3 regions of the Pseudomonas sp. CCI3.1 genome follow, and region 1 is predicted to be linked to each of the others. Evidence: riboswitches for the same ligand, from Rfam matches in the RefSeq annotation. Region 1 holds a riboswitch; each other region holds the start of a gene.
What was found. Region 1 has a riboswitch for cobalamin ahead of RGV06_RS01580 (ABC transporter substrate-binding protein). Riboswitches for the same ligand answer to the same signal wherever they lie in the genome.
Positions count from the first base shown of each region.

Region 2: another riboswitch for cobalamin. It lies ahead of RGV06_RS00890 (CbtB domain-containing protein); the one in region 1 lies ahead of RGV06_RS01580 (ABC transporter substrate-binding protein).
Region 3: another riboswitch for cobalamin. It lies ahead of cobO (cob(I)yrinic acid a,c-diamide adenosyltransferase); the one in region 1 lies ahead of RGV06_RS01580 (ABC transporter substrate-binding protein).

Region 1 is NZ_JAVIWO010000001.1:391,000-395,240, reverse strand. Features, by position in the region: gene RGV06_RS01590 (MFS transporter) at 1-199, shown strand, start outside; gene RGV06_RS01585 (DUF1624 domain-containing protein) at 304-1,467, shown strand; cobalamin riboswitch at 1,501-1,701, shown strand; gene RGV06_RS01580 (ABC transporter substrate-binding protein) at 1,820-2,833, shown strand; gene RGV06_RS01575 (FecCD family ABC transporter permease) at 2,842-3,846, shown strand; gene RGV06_RS01570 (ABC transporter ATP-binding protein) at 3,843-4,241, shown strand, end outside.
Region 2 is NZ_JAVIWO010000001.1:218,677-222,917, reverse strand. Features, by position in the region: gene RGV06_RS00900 (response regulator) at 1-1,235, opposite strand, end outside; gene RGV06_RS00895 (response regulator) at 1,412-1,774, shown strand; cobalamin riboswitch at 1,911-2,123, shown strand; gene RGV06_RS00890 (CbtB domain-containing protein) at 2,218-2,406, shown strand; gene RGV06_RS00885 (CbtA family protein) at 2,418-3,119, shown strand; gene RGV06_RS00880 (cobalamin biosynthesis protein) at 3,116-3,541, shown strand; gene cobM (precorrin-4 C(11)-methyltransferase) at 3,606-4,241, shown strand, end outside.
Region 3 is NZ_JAVIWO010000001.1:4,419,374-4,423,614, forward strand. Features, by position in the region: gene RGV06_RS20260 (PQQ-dependent sugar dehydrogenase) at 48-1,367, opposite strand; cobalamin riboswitch at 1,495-1,740, shown strand; gene cobO (cob(I)yrinic acid a,c-diamide adenosyltransferase) at 1,822-2,433, shown strand; gene RGV06_RS20270 (cobyrinate a,c-diamide synthase) at 2,444-3,757, shown strand; gene bluB (5,6-dimethylbenzimidazole synthase) at 3,754-4,241, shown strand, end outside.

The sequences.
Region 1 (4,241 bases):
GGAGGTTATTCCGGCAAACGTATTTGGCGGCGCAATCGGCCTGATCAATGCGTGTGGCGCATTGGGTGCCTTTGTCGGCTCCTGGATCGTTGGCTACCTGATCGGTCTCACCGGAAATCCCGGGGCGGCCTATATCTTTATGACCGCAGGCGTTTTGTCCTCTGCGCTGCTGATGGCTTGGGTAAAAATTCGGCGCTGAAACACGCCCGATTCCTGCGAATCTTTCTCATAGGGATGACAGCGCAAACGGAAATGTTATAAGGTATCAATACCTTGTATGCATTCCTTGCCTGTGATCCCTCAATGACTACTGCAACCTTAGCTCCACCTCCCAACAAGCGCCTGCTGTCCATCGATGCCCTGCGCGGCCTGGTCATCCTTTTGATGCTGCTGGACCATGTTCGCGAGACGTTCTTTCTGCACCGCCAGGTGTCTGATCCCATGAACGTCGACATCACCGACCCTGCCCTGTTTTTTAGCCGGACCCTTGCCCATCTGTGTGCCCCGGTTTTCGTTTTGCTGACAGGCCTTTCGGCGTACTTGTACGGCGAAAAGTATCAGGGCAAGCGTGATGTATCGGCGTTTCTATTCAAACGCGGGCTGTTTCTGGTGGTGCTGGAGTTCACCCTGGTCAACTTCGCCTGGACCTTCCAGTTACCGCCCTCGGTGATTTACATGCAGGTGATCTGGGCCATTGGCGTGAGCATGATTGCCCTTGCGGCACTGGTCTGGTTGCCCCGTCCGATGCTGCTGGTACTGGGTCTGGTGATTATCGCCGGACATAATCTGCTCGATACCTTGCACTTCCCCGTGGATTCGATGATGCACGTGCCCTGGGCGATTTTGCATGACCGGGGCTGGATAGAGTTCTCGGACAGCTTGCGTCTGCGCACTTCTTACCCGGTGCTGCCATGGATCGGTGTTATTGCGCTGGGCTACTGCATGGGTCCCTGGTTTGCTCGCTCAGCCTCGGCTGCCGCACGCCAGCGTTATCTGTTGCTTGCAGGTACGGGGGCCCTGCTGGGCTTTGTGGTTCTGCGTTTTCTCAATGGTTATGGTGAAGCGCCTTGGGTGAGTCATGACCATGCTACACAGAGCCTGATGAGTTTTTTCAACATCACCAAATACCCGCCTTCGCTGCTGTTTCTGGCCTTGACCCTGGGAGTTGGCCTGTTACTGCTACTGGGCTTTGAGCGGGCCCGTCAACGCACGTGGATCACCACCCTGGCAGTGTTTGGCGCTGCACCGATGTTCTTTTATCTGCTGCACCTATACGTGCTCAAAGTGCTGTATGTAATGAGCGTGGCCCTGTTCGGCCAGAATCAGGGCAGCTACTTCGGTTTCGACAGTATCGCTGCGGTATGGCTGACGGCAGTACTGCTGGCCACATCGCTCTATTTGCCGGTGCGCTGGTTTGCTGCTTTGAAGGCGCGTCGCAGAGATATTGCCTGGCTCAAGTATTTCTGAATCTGACGCCAATTCCATCTGACAAACAAGATCGACTATCATCCCGCCGCCGGTCCCCCCTAACGGGGGGTTAAAAGGGAATCCGAAGTGCCTGTAGTGCACCAAACGGAACTGCCCCCGCAACTGTAGATGACGAGCCTGCTCCGTGTTCGCCACTGGGATAACCCCCCGGGAAGGCTGGAGCCAGGCGATGACCCATCAGTCAGGAGACCTGCCGGCAAAGTCCAAAAACTAACCGGCGGGGTGTCCGGGGAAGGCATCCTTGCTCTCGTGCTCTTGCGCCATCAGCGCTCGGTGATGTGTTCCCGGCTGTACACCTGCGTTTTGTGTACGATCAAATGGAGATTGCATCATGCTGTTGCACCGCGCTGTTACTCTTCTTGCCACCCTCGCCTTGCCTGCATTGGCCCTCGCAGCCCCTACCCAATACCCACTGACGATCGAAAACTGCGGCAGCCCGCTGACCTTTCAGCACGCGCCCATTCGCGCCGTAACCATCGGCCAGGCCGGCACCGAAATGTTCTATGCATTGGGCCTGGGCGACAAGCTGGCGGGCACATCGCTGTGGTTCAACGACGTACCCGCCCGGTACAAGGCACAGAACGACAAGGTCGAACGGCTTGCCGACAACGACCCCAGCTTTGAGTCGGTGATTGGCAAACGTCCCGAGCTGGTGGCCGTGCAACTGGAATGGATGGTTGGTCCGCAAGGCGTGGTGGGCACCCGCGAGCAGTTTCATGAACTGAAAATACCCACCTACCTGATGCCGTCCGACTGTGAGGGCAAGGACAACCTGGTAGGCGCAGACGGCACTCGCTTGCAGGCATTCAGCATTGAAAGTGTTTACAGGAGCATCAGCCAGTTGGCTGAGGTCTTCGATGTGCAGCAACGTGGCGAAGCGCTTAATACCCAGCTCAAGGCCAGCCTTGAGGCATCCACCGATTCGCTCAAGGGCAAAGACCTGAGCCACGCCAGCGCGCTGTTCTGGTTCTCCAGTGCCGACCTGGATATCGACCCGTATGTTGCGGGTCGCAAAGGTATCCCCGACTTCATGCTCAATACCCTGGGCATACGTAATGTGGTTGAGTCCGATGAAGAATGGCCAACCGTTGGTTGGGAAACCCTGGCCAAGGCCAACCCGACGTTCCTGATCATCGCACGCATGGATCGCCGTCGTTTCCCGGCCGATGACGTTGAGAAAAAACTCGAGTTCCTGCGCACCGATCCTGTGACACGCAACATGGATGCAGTCAAAAACAACCGCATCATCATGCTCGATGCCCATGCCATGCAGGCCAGCCTGCGCATGTTCGACGGGCTCGAAACACTCGCCACAGCCATCAATACCTACGACCTGCCCAAATGAGTGCAAGGCTGATGCTCACACTGCTGGCCTGTGTGGCGTTGCTGTTGGCAGTGCTTGCCGGAGTGGCCATCGGTGAGACCCCGATCGCACCCGGCGTGGTGCTGCAGGTGCTGGCCAACAAGCTGTGGGCCGCCGGGTACGTGCTCGATCCGATCGACGAAGGCATTGTCTGGAACTATCGCCTGACCCGTGCGCTGGTGGCTGCGGCGTGCGGTGCGGGGCTGGCGACTTGCGGGGTGGTGTTGCAGTCGTTGCTGCGTAACCCACTGGCCGACCCCTACTTGCTGGGCATTTCTGCCGGAGCCTCGACCGGGGCCGTGCTGGTGGCGGTACTGGGCCTGGGTGCCGGAGCCGTTTCCTTGTCTGCCGGAGCCTTTGCCGGAGCCATTGCCGCCTTTGCACTGGTTATTCTGCTGGCCCGTATCAGCGGGCCAACCGGTGCCAGTGCCCAGATCATTCTGGCGGGGATAGCCGGTTCACAGCTGTTCAACGCCATTACCGCCTTTTTGATCACAAAATCTGCCAGCTCCGAACAGGCCCGAGGGATCATGTTCTGGCTGTTGGGCAACCTCAGTGGCGTGCGCTGGTCCTCGGTCGTGCTGGCGGTACCGGTGGCACTGCTCGGTCTGGTGGTGTGCATCTGGCACAGGCGTGCGCTGGATGCGTTCACCTTTGGTGCAGACTCTGCAGCGTCTCTGGGCATACCGGTGCGCCGGGTGCAATTGCTGCTCATCAGCTGTGCGGCCCTGGTGACGGCGGTGATGGTATCGATTGTCGGCTCCATCGGTTTTGTCGGGCTGGTCATCCCCCATGCCGTTCGCTTGCTGTCTGGCACCGGCCATGGGCGCCTGGTCCCCGTCAGCGCACTGGGTGGTGCATTGTTTCTGATCGCGGCCGATATTCTTTCCCGCACCCTGATCAAGGGCCAGGTGATCCCCGTAGGTGTGGTTACCGCGCTGATCGGGGCTCCGGTTTTTGCGCTGATTCTGATCAGCCGGAGAAATGCCCGATGAGTGATGCTCTCCCTGTATTGAGTTGCAGCAACCTGAGTTACTGCGTGGGTGATGCTCAACTGTTGCAAGGCATCGACTTGAGCGTGCAGCACGGCGAAACCCTGGGCATTGTCGGGCCCAACGGCTCGGGTAAATCCACGCTGCTCAAACTGCTGGCCAATGTGCGAGTCCCCAGCATGGGCGAAGCCTTTATCCACGGGCAATCACTCAGAAAAATGAACCAACGCACCATTGCGCAAAAACTGGCGGTGGTTGAACAGCATGCTGATACCCATGATGCCATTGGCGTATTCGATGCTGTGGCCCTGGGCCGTACCCCCTGGCTGTCAGCATTGAGCCCGTGGACTGCCCACGACACGACCATCGTCGAGCAGGCCTTGAGCGATGTGGATGCG
Region 2 (4,241 bases), 170 kb from region 1:
TGCAGCTGCTCGTTGAGCTGCTGGGTTTCGGCCAATACCTCTTGCAGACGTTGGCGATAACGGGCCGCTTCAATCGACATGCCGATATTGTCGGCGATCAACTCGAACAGCTCTATGTCCCGCTCGCTCAAAGGCCTCAGGAAGCCCAGCTCAATGACCCCGTTGACTCGATCATCGTCACTGGTGGGCACCACCAGAACACTGCGCGGACTGCCTTCGCCCAGCCCGGAGCTGACCTTGAAGAAATAATCGGCGGGCACATCGTCCAGGCGAATCAATTTATCCTGGCGCACTGCCTGCCCGACAATGCCTTCACCATTGTGGATCAACTGGCCCTGAGCCTCTTGCTCGCGGGAAAAGCCATAACTGGCTACACGCTTGAGGTCACCGTGATCTTCACGCACATACACGGCAGCCACTACAGACCCCAGGTACTGGGCACAAAACTGCAGGATATTGTGACCCAGCATATTGAGGGTCAGACGCCCCAACACCTGTTCAGCCAGTTCAGTCTGACCGTTGCGCAACCATGCCTGTTGTTCCAGGCGCTGCGCGGTCTTGATTTGTGACTCGAAGGCATTGTTGTAACTCTTTGAAAGTTCAAGCAAATCGCGACGACCGATATAGGCTAAAAAGCCCCCCAGACCCAGTACAAAAATCAGATACAGGCCAATACTGATGATCGTGGTGCGACTGACCTCCTCACTGCGGGCCACTCGCAATTGCTGCTCCATCTGGATGAAGTCGTCATACTCCTTGCGAATTTCATCACTCAGGCGCTTGCCACGGCCAGCTTGTATCGCGGACCGGTAATCACCGTCCTGGCGGCGGATATCGACCATCGATTGCGCGTAGGTGTTCCACTCGTTTTGCAGTGCCTCAAGGCGTTTCAGGCGGTCGATCTGCTGCGGGTTGTCACTGACCAGTTCCTGCAACCCCTGCAACTGGACCCCGATTTGCGGCTTGGCCACGGCGTAGGGGTCCAGAAAATGCTCATCACCGGTAATCAGGAACCCGCGCATGCCGGTTTCAAGATCGACTGTCAGCCGAACGGCTTCGTTGGCATTGCTGATAACCCGGTCGCTATGCTCAACCCACCTGATGACTGACAGCAAATAGCTGACCATGATCACGAATAACGCGGCACTGAGCACACCAACCGCCAGGGGCAAGCCAACGTTGCGACTCAGGAGCTTGCGAAAGCTTCGCTCATCAATTGATGCAGGTGAGTTCATTTTCAGGCCTGTGAGCAGTCTTAAAAAACTGGAGTTTGCCGGATTACCGAGCAATAGTTCTATTTTCTTACCCTCATAAAGCACTTTTTCGTACAAACAGACACACTCAAACGCAGGTCAAGGCTATCCTTGCTGCTTGCCAGACCCACGCTTAAATTTTTATCGAGATCATGATTATGTCCGCCACACCCTCCACCATCCTTGTGGTTGAAGACGACGCCATTGTTCGGATGCTGATCGTTGACGTGCTGCAAGAACTGGAGTTCAGCGTGCTTGAGGCCGATGGCAGCGAGCAGGCCATGGAAATGCTAGAGGATGCGGCCCAGCACATTGACCTGTTAATGACCGACGTCGGATTACCGGGCATGGACGGCCGGGAGCTGGCAAGCAAGGCCCGCCAATTGCGCCAAAAACTGCCCATCCTGTTCGCCAGCGGCTATGCCGAAACCCTTGAGGTTGCAGAGGGCATGGCGGTGATTGGCAAACCTTTTTCCATTGACCAACTGCGTGACAAAGTCAAAAGCATGCTGACCGCCTGACGTGTAGCTGTTCTCTTATTGGACAAGGCCCTGTGGGAGCGAGCCTGCTAGCGAATGATTTTCGCGAGCAGGCTCGCTCCCACAGTAGAGGTGTATCTATCGCCCTTGAATTGACGCTTCCAACGGGCTGTGGTTTCCTACACATCTTGTATCAGGTGCCCTTCACAGGGTGAAACGGGAAACCGGTGCGTCAGGCGTTCAGTCCTGACAAGTCCGGCGCTGCCCCCGCAACGGTAAGCGAGAGAAACATCAGATCCACTGTGCCGTGTGCATGGGAAGGAGATGTTTGCAGGCTCAACCCTTGAGCCCCTCGCAAGCCCGGAGACCGGCCTGGTTATTTGAATGACAAACCCGCGGTGGGCGGGCGCTGTTTAACCCTGCGGGCTTCGTTCGTGGGGTTTTCTTGCGCTTTGCTGCCCGTCGTCTGACCAGAGGCAAGCGCCATGTCCATTAGCACCAGCCGTACCCATTCCGCTGCTACCACTGCCACTCAAAGCCAACGCATTGTGGCTGCTGTCGGCGCTGCGGTGCTGGGAGCCTTTCTTGTCTACTTCGCCGGGTTCTCGCATATCGATGCGGTCCACAATGCGGCCCATGACACCCGTCACAGCTCCGCCTTCCCGTGCCATTGAGACTGCCTGCCATGATTAAGCGTATCGCTCAAACCGCAGGCTTCACCGGCTTGCTGGCCGCCCTGCTGCTGACCTTGATGCAAAGCCTGTGGGTTTCCCCGCTGATTTTGCAGGCCGAAACCTATGAAAAACCTGCCGCCACAGAAGTGCACGAGCATGCCGACATGGCCATGCCTGCCCATGAACACGACGCCGAGGCCTGGGAGCCGGAAGATGGCTGGCAGCGCGTGCTGTCCACCACTGGCGGCAATCTGGTGGTGGCTGTCGGTTTTGCCTTGATGCTGGCGGGTCTTTACACCTTGCGTGCCCCGACCCGCACGTCCCAGGGTCTGCTCTGGGGGCTTGCCGGTTATGCGGTGTTCTGCCTGGCCCCAACCCTGGGCCTGCCGCCCGAGCTGCCGGGCACTGCAGCGGCCGACTTGCTGCAACGCCAACTCTGGTGGGTCAGCACCGCAGCCTCGACCGCAGTGGCAATCGCATTGCTGGTCTTTGGCAAGCATTGGGCGCTGAAAGTGCTGGGCGTGGCGATTCTGGTGGTACCGCATATTTTTGGGGCGCCGCAGCCACTGGTGCACTCAAGCCTGGCTCCTGAAGCACTGGAATCTCAGTTCAAGATTGCCTCGCAGCTGACCAACTTCGCTTTTTGGCTGGCACTGGGCGTGATTAGCGCCTGGCTGTTTCGCCGCAAGTCTGAAGGCCAGTACTCGGCATGACGGCAACGGGCACAGTGCCAATCCTGGTGATGGGTCTGGGCTGCCGCCAGGGATGCAGCGTTGCGCAGCTTTTGAGTTTGATCGAAAGCTCCCTGGCTCAGGCCGGGATCGCACTGAGCGCGGTCAGTGGCTTGGCCAGTATCGATCTCAAGCGCCAGGAACCCTCGCTGCTGCAACTGGCAGCCCAACTGAACCTGGGGTTTGAGGTCTTCAATGCTGAACAGCTTGCCCCGTACGCGTCACAGCTGAGTCATCGCTCCAACATTGCGTTTGAGCACACCGGTTGTTTCGGCGTTGCCGAAAGTGCCGCACTGGCCCTGGCCGAGCAGCTCGCAGGCGCACCCGCGACCCTGCGGATTACGCGACAAAAATCACCCGGGGCGACCTTTGCGTTGGCCTCTTTTGAGCAAAACCCGCGATAATCACCCGCCTCACTATGAGCGTTGTTCAAGAACAGCTCTATCTCGACCCTTTCAAGAGACTGCCATGACTGTTTATTTCATCGGCGCCGGACCCGGCGATCCTGAGCTGATTACCGTCAAGGGCCAGCGCCTGATACGCAGTTGCCCGGTGATCATTTACGCCGGCTCACTGGTCCCCGAAGCGGTACTGCAAGGCCATCAGGCCGAGCAGGTGATCAACAGTGCGCCGTTGCACCTTGAGCAAATCATCACGCTGATCAAGGCCGCCGATGCCAAAGGTCAGGACGTCGCCCGCGTACACTCCGGCGACCCCAGCCTGTATGGGGCCATAGGCGAACAGATCCGCTGCCTGCGCGAGCTGAAAATTGCCTTTGAGATTATTCCGGGCGTAACGGCCACCGCAGCCTGCGCGGCCATCCTGGGCGCAGAACTGACGCTTCCCGATATCTCGCAAACCGTAATCTTGACCCGCTACGCAGAAAAAACCGTCATGCCGGCCGGAGAAGAACTCGCCAGTCTGGCGCAGCACAAGGCGACCATGGCCATTCACCTGGGGGTCAAAAACCTTGAGAGCATCGTTGCCGAACTGACCCCGCACTACGGCAGCGATTGCCCGATTGCAGTGATTCATCGTGCCAGCTGGCCTGATCAGGACTGGGTGCAAGGGACCCTTGAAGACATTGTGGCCAAAGTCCAGGCC
Region 3 (4,241 bases), 4.0 Mb from region 1:
TGCCACGCCGCGGTGATCCAATCGCGAGTAAGCCCGCTCCCACTGTTTCATTTGCTGGTAGGCTTTGCCGACACCCGCCAAACCTTGTTGCCGACATCATCGGCCACCAGCAAATCCCCTTGCTTATCGATGACCACGCCTACCGGCCGGCCCATGGCTTTTTCGTCCGCGTTGAGAAAACCGCTCAGTACATCAACTGGCATGCCTGTGGGCTTTCCGTCAGCAAAAGGTACAAAAATCACTTTGTAACCACTGTGCGGTTTGCGGTTCCAGGAGCCGTGCTGGCCAATGAACGCGCCTTGGGTGAAGTCGGGCAGTTTGCTGCCTTCGGCAAAACTCAGCCCCAGGGATGCAGTGTGCGGGCCGACGGCATAGTCCGGTGCAATGGCTTTGGCGACCAGTTCCGGATTTTGCGGGTTGACCCGTACATCCACGTGCTGGCCGTAATAGCTGTAGGGCCAGCCATAGAAACCACCATCCTTGACTGAGGTGATGTAATCGGGGACCAGATCGCTGCCGATTTCGTCACGTTCGTTAACTGCTGTCCAGAGTGTGCCGGTTTTGGGTTCCCAGTCCAGGCCGTTGGGGTTGCGCAGGCCAGAAGCGAAAATCCGGTGATTGCCGGTAGCGCGATCAACCTCCCAGATCGCGGCGCGGCCTTCTTCCTTGTCCATGCCGTTCTCGCCCACGTTGCTGTTGGAGCCAACGGTGACATACAGCTTGGTGCCATCAGGGCTGGCGATGACGTTTTTAGTCCAGTGATGGTTCAGCGGGCCGCCTGGCAAATCGAGGACCTTGACCGGCTTCGCCTTGATGCTGTTTTCGCCCGCCTGATAGGGGAAGCGCAGCAGCTTGTCGGCGTCGGCGACATACAGATCGTTGCCTACGAGGGTCATGCCAAAGGGGGAGTTCAGATTGTCGAGAAAAACCGTGCGAGTTTCAGCCACTCCGTCGTGGTCTGCATCGCGCAACAAGGTGATCCTGTTCGCGCTCGGCACACCGGCGCCTGCGCGGCTCATGACTTTGTCCGCGATCCAGCCCTTGATACCCTTGCTGTCATCCGGCTTGGGCGGTGCATTGGTTTCCGCGACCAGCACATCGCCGTTGGGCAATACGTAGAGCCAGCGCGGATGGTCCAGGCCTTCGGCGAAAGCGGCGACCTTCAAACCTTGGGCGGCAATCGGTGTGGAGCCCTCAGCCCAACCGACCGCCGGGGCGATATTGACGGTGGGTATAAGCGTCTTGTTCGGTTCAGGCAGCTTCGGCGACGGGCCGGTGCCATCACTCACTTGCAGGGTCGAAGTCTCGCCGCAGGCAGCCAATCCTGCCGCAAGTACGATGACAATAGCGTGCTGGCGCTTGAGCATGAAGAACTCCATTAAGTTTGGTCTTGTAGGTCATAGAGAAGCGTAGCCCCTCAAAGGTTCAGCCCGCAGCTTTGTATAAACCCTTTTGGTGCCACCTTTAATTGACGCTCCACCCCCAACCCTCTAACCTTCGCGGCTTGTTTCAGGTGCTCGGCAACGTAAGGTTGGCCGAGTGAAACAGGGAAGCCGGTGAGGGCGTGTTTGACCCACACAACCGCCATGATCCCGGCGCTGCCCCCGCAACGGTAAATGAGTCAATGCCACGCTGAGTGCCACTGTGTTTCTTCACGGGAAGGCGCGTGGTCAGGGTGTGTCCCGCAGGGGGCTAAACCGCTTATGAGCCCGGAGACCGGCCTGATCCATCCAGCATCCTCGCGGCGGGCGAGGACGTGCCGATTATTTGACTATCCCCCCGCCTCCCGTTTGCATCATTGAGCCCCAACGGAGAGCTGCCATGAACGAATCCCCCGAACGCGACGAACGTCATCAGGCGCGCATGCTGCGCAAAAAAGCCGTCATGGATGAGCGCATTGCCAGCTCGCCCAATGAGTGCGGGCTACTGCTGGTGTTGACCGGCAATGGTAAAGGCAAAAGCAGTTCCGCTTTTGGCATGCTGGCCCGGGCCATGGGCCACGGCATGCAGTGCGGCGTGGTGCAGTTCATCAAGGGACGCAACAGCACCGGCGAAGAGATCTTCTTTCGCCGCTTCCCCGAGCAGGTGCGCTACCACGTGATGGGCGAAGGCTTTACCTGGGAAACCCAGGATCGCCAACGCGATATCGCCGCTGCCGAAGCCGCGTGGGAAGTGTCCCGAGAAATGCTGCGTGACCCGTCCATCGGGCTGGTGGTACTGGATGAGCTGAACATCGCACTCAAGCATGGCTACCTGGACCTTGAGCAGATCCTCGCCGACCTGCAGGCCCGTCCTTTGATGCAGCATGTACTGGTCACCGGACGTGGCGCCAAACCTGAACTGATAGACCTGGCCGATACCGTGACCGAAATGGGTGTGGTCAAACACGCCTTTCAGGCCGGGATCAAAGCTCAGAAAGGCATCGAATTGTGAGTGTTCCAGCATGAGAGAGTCGCGTCATTGCCCGGCGGTGTTGATCGCCGCGCCGGCTTCCGGTCAGGGCAAGACCACCGTAACCGCTGCCTTGGCCCGATTGCATCGCAATCAGGGGCGCAAAGTGCGGGTGTTTAAATGTGGCCCGGATTTTCTCGACCCGATGATTCTGGAGCGTGCCAGCGGTGCGCCGGTGTATCAGGTGGATTTGTGGATGGTGGGTGCGGATGAAAGTCGCCGCCTGCTGTGGGAGGCCGCCGGTGAAGCAGACCTGATCCTGATCGAAGGCGTCATGGGGTTGTTCGACGGTACGCCGTCCAGCGCCGATCTGGCGCGGCATTTTGGCGTCCCGGTATTGGGTGTGATTGATGGCACTGCAATGGCCCAGACGTTCGGTGCCCTGGCCTTGGGACTGGCGCGCTACCAGCCGGATCTGCCGTTCGCCGGGGTGCTGGCCAACCGGGTCGGCACGGTGCGTCATGCCCAGTTGCTCGAAGGCAGCCTGACCGAAGGCTTGCGCTGGTACGGGGCGTTGTCCCGTGAGACCGGTATCGAGTTGCCGAGTCGGCATTTGGGGCTGGTGCAGGCCAGTGAGCTCAACGACCTGGATGCGCGTCTCGACGCGGCAGCCAATGCTTTGGCCAGTACCTGTGAGGTAGCGCTGCCACCCGCCGTTGAATTTGCCGCGCCTGAGCCCGTGACGGTCGAGCCATTGTTGGCTGGGGTTCGAATTGCTGTAGCCCGGGATGAAGCCTTTGCCTTCACCTATGGAGCGAGTCTGGACCTGTTGCGGACGATGGGAGCCGAGCTGGTGTTTTTTTCGCCGATTCGCGATGTCCGCCTGCCAGAAGCTGACAGCCTTTATTTGCCGGGCGGTTATCCCGAGTTGCATCACCTTGAGCTGTCGCGCAATGCACCGATGCTTGAGGCGATCCGCACCCATCACGCCGCCGGTAAACCGCTGCTGGCCGAATGTGGTGGCATGCTTTATCTGCTCGATGCCTTGACCGATGTTGACGGTCAGCGAGCCGAGCTGGTGGGTTTGCTGACGGGGGAGGCGACGATGCAAAAGCGTCTGGCGGCGTTGGCATTGCAATCGGTGGACATGCCCGAAGGGCTGCTGCGTGGTCACACTTACCATCACTCGCTGACCAGCACTGAGCTTGAACCTGTTGCCCGTGGCCTGAGCCCCAATGGCGGGCGCGGTGCCGAAGCGGTGTATCGCGAAGGGCGGATGACCGCCTCTTACGTGCACTTCTACTTTCCGTCCAATCCTCAAGCCATTGCTGCGCTGTTTGCGCCGTGTACTGTGAAGGCGTCATGACCGACAACGCCTTTAGCCCTGAAGAGCGCGCAGCCGTGTACCGCGCCATTGCCGAGCGCCGCGACATGCGGCACTTCAGTGGTGGCAGCGTGGCACCCGAACTGTTATCGCGTTTGCTGGAAGCGGCGCACCAGGCTCCGAGCGTGGGACTGATGCAGCCGTGGCGGTTTATCCGCATTACTGACCGGGCACTGCGGGGCAAGATCCAGGGATTGGTCGAAGCTGAGCGGGTACGTACCGCCGAGGCGTTGGGCCAGCGCTCCGATGAGTTCATGACGCTCAAGGTCGAAGGTATACAGGACTGCGCCGAGGTGCTGGTGGCGGCGTTGATGGATGACCGTGAAAAGCATATTTTTGGCCGACGCACCCTGCCGGAAATGGACATGGCGTCGTTGTCGTGTGCGATTCAAAACCTGTGGTTGGCGGCGCGTGTCGAAGGCTTGGGCATGGGCTGGGTGTCGTTGTTCGAGCCTGAAGCCCTGGC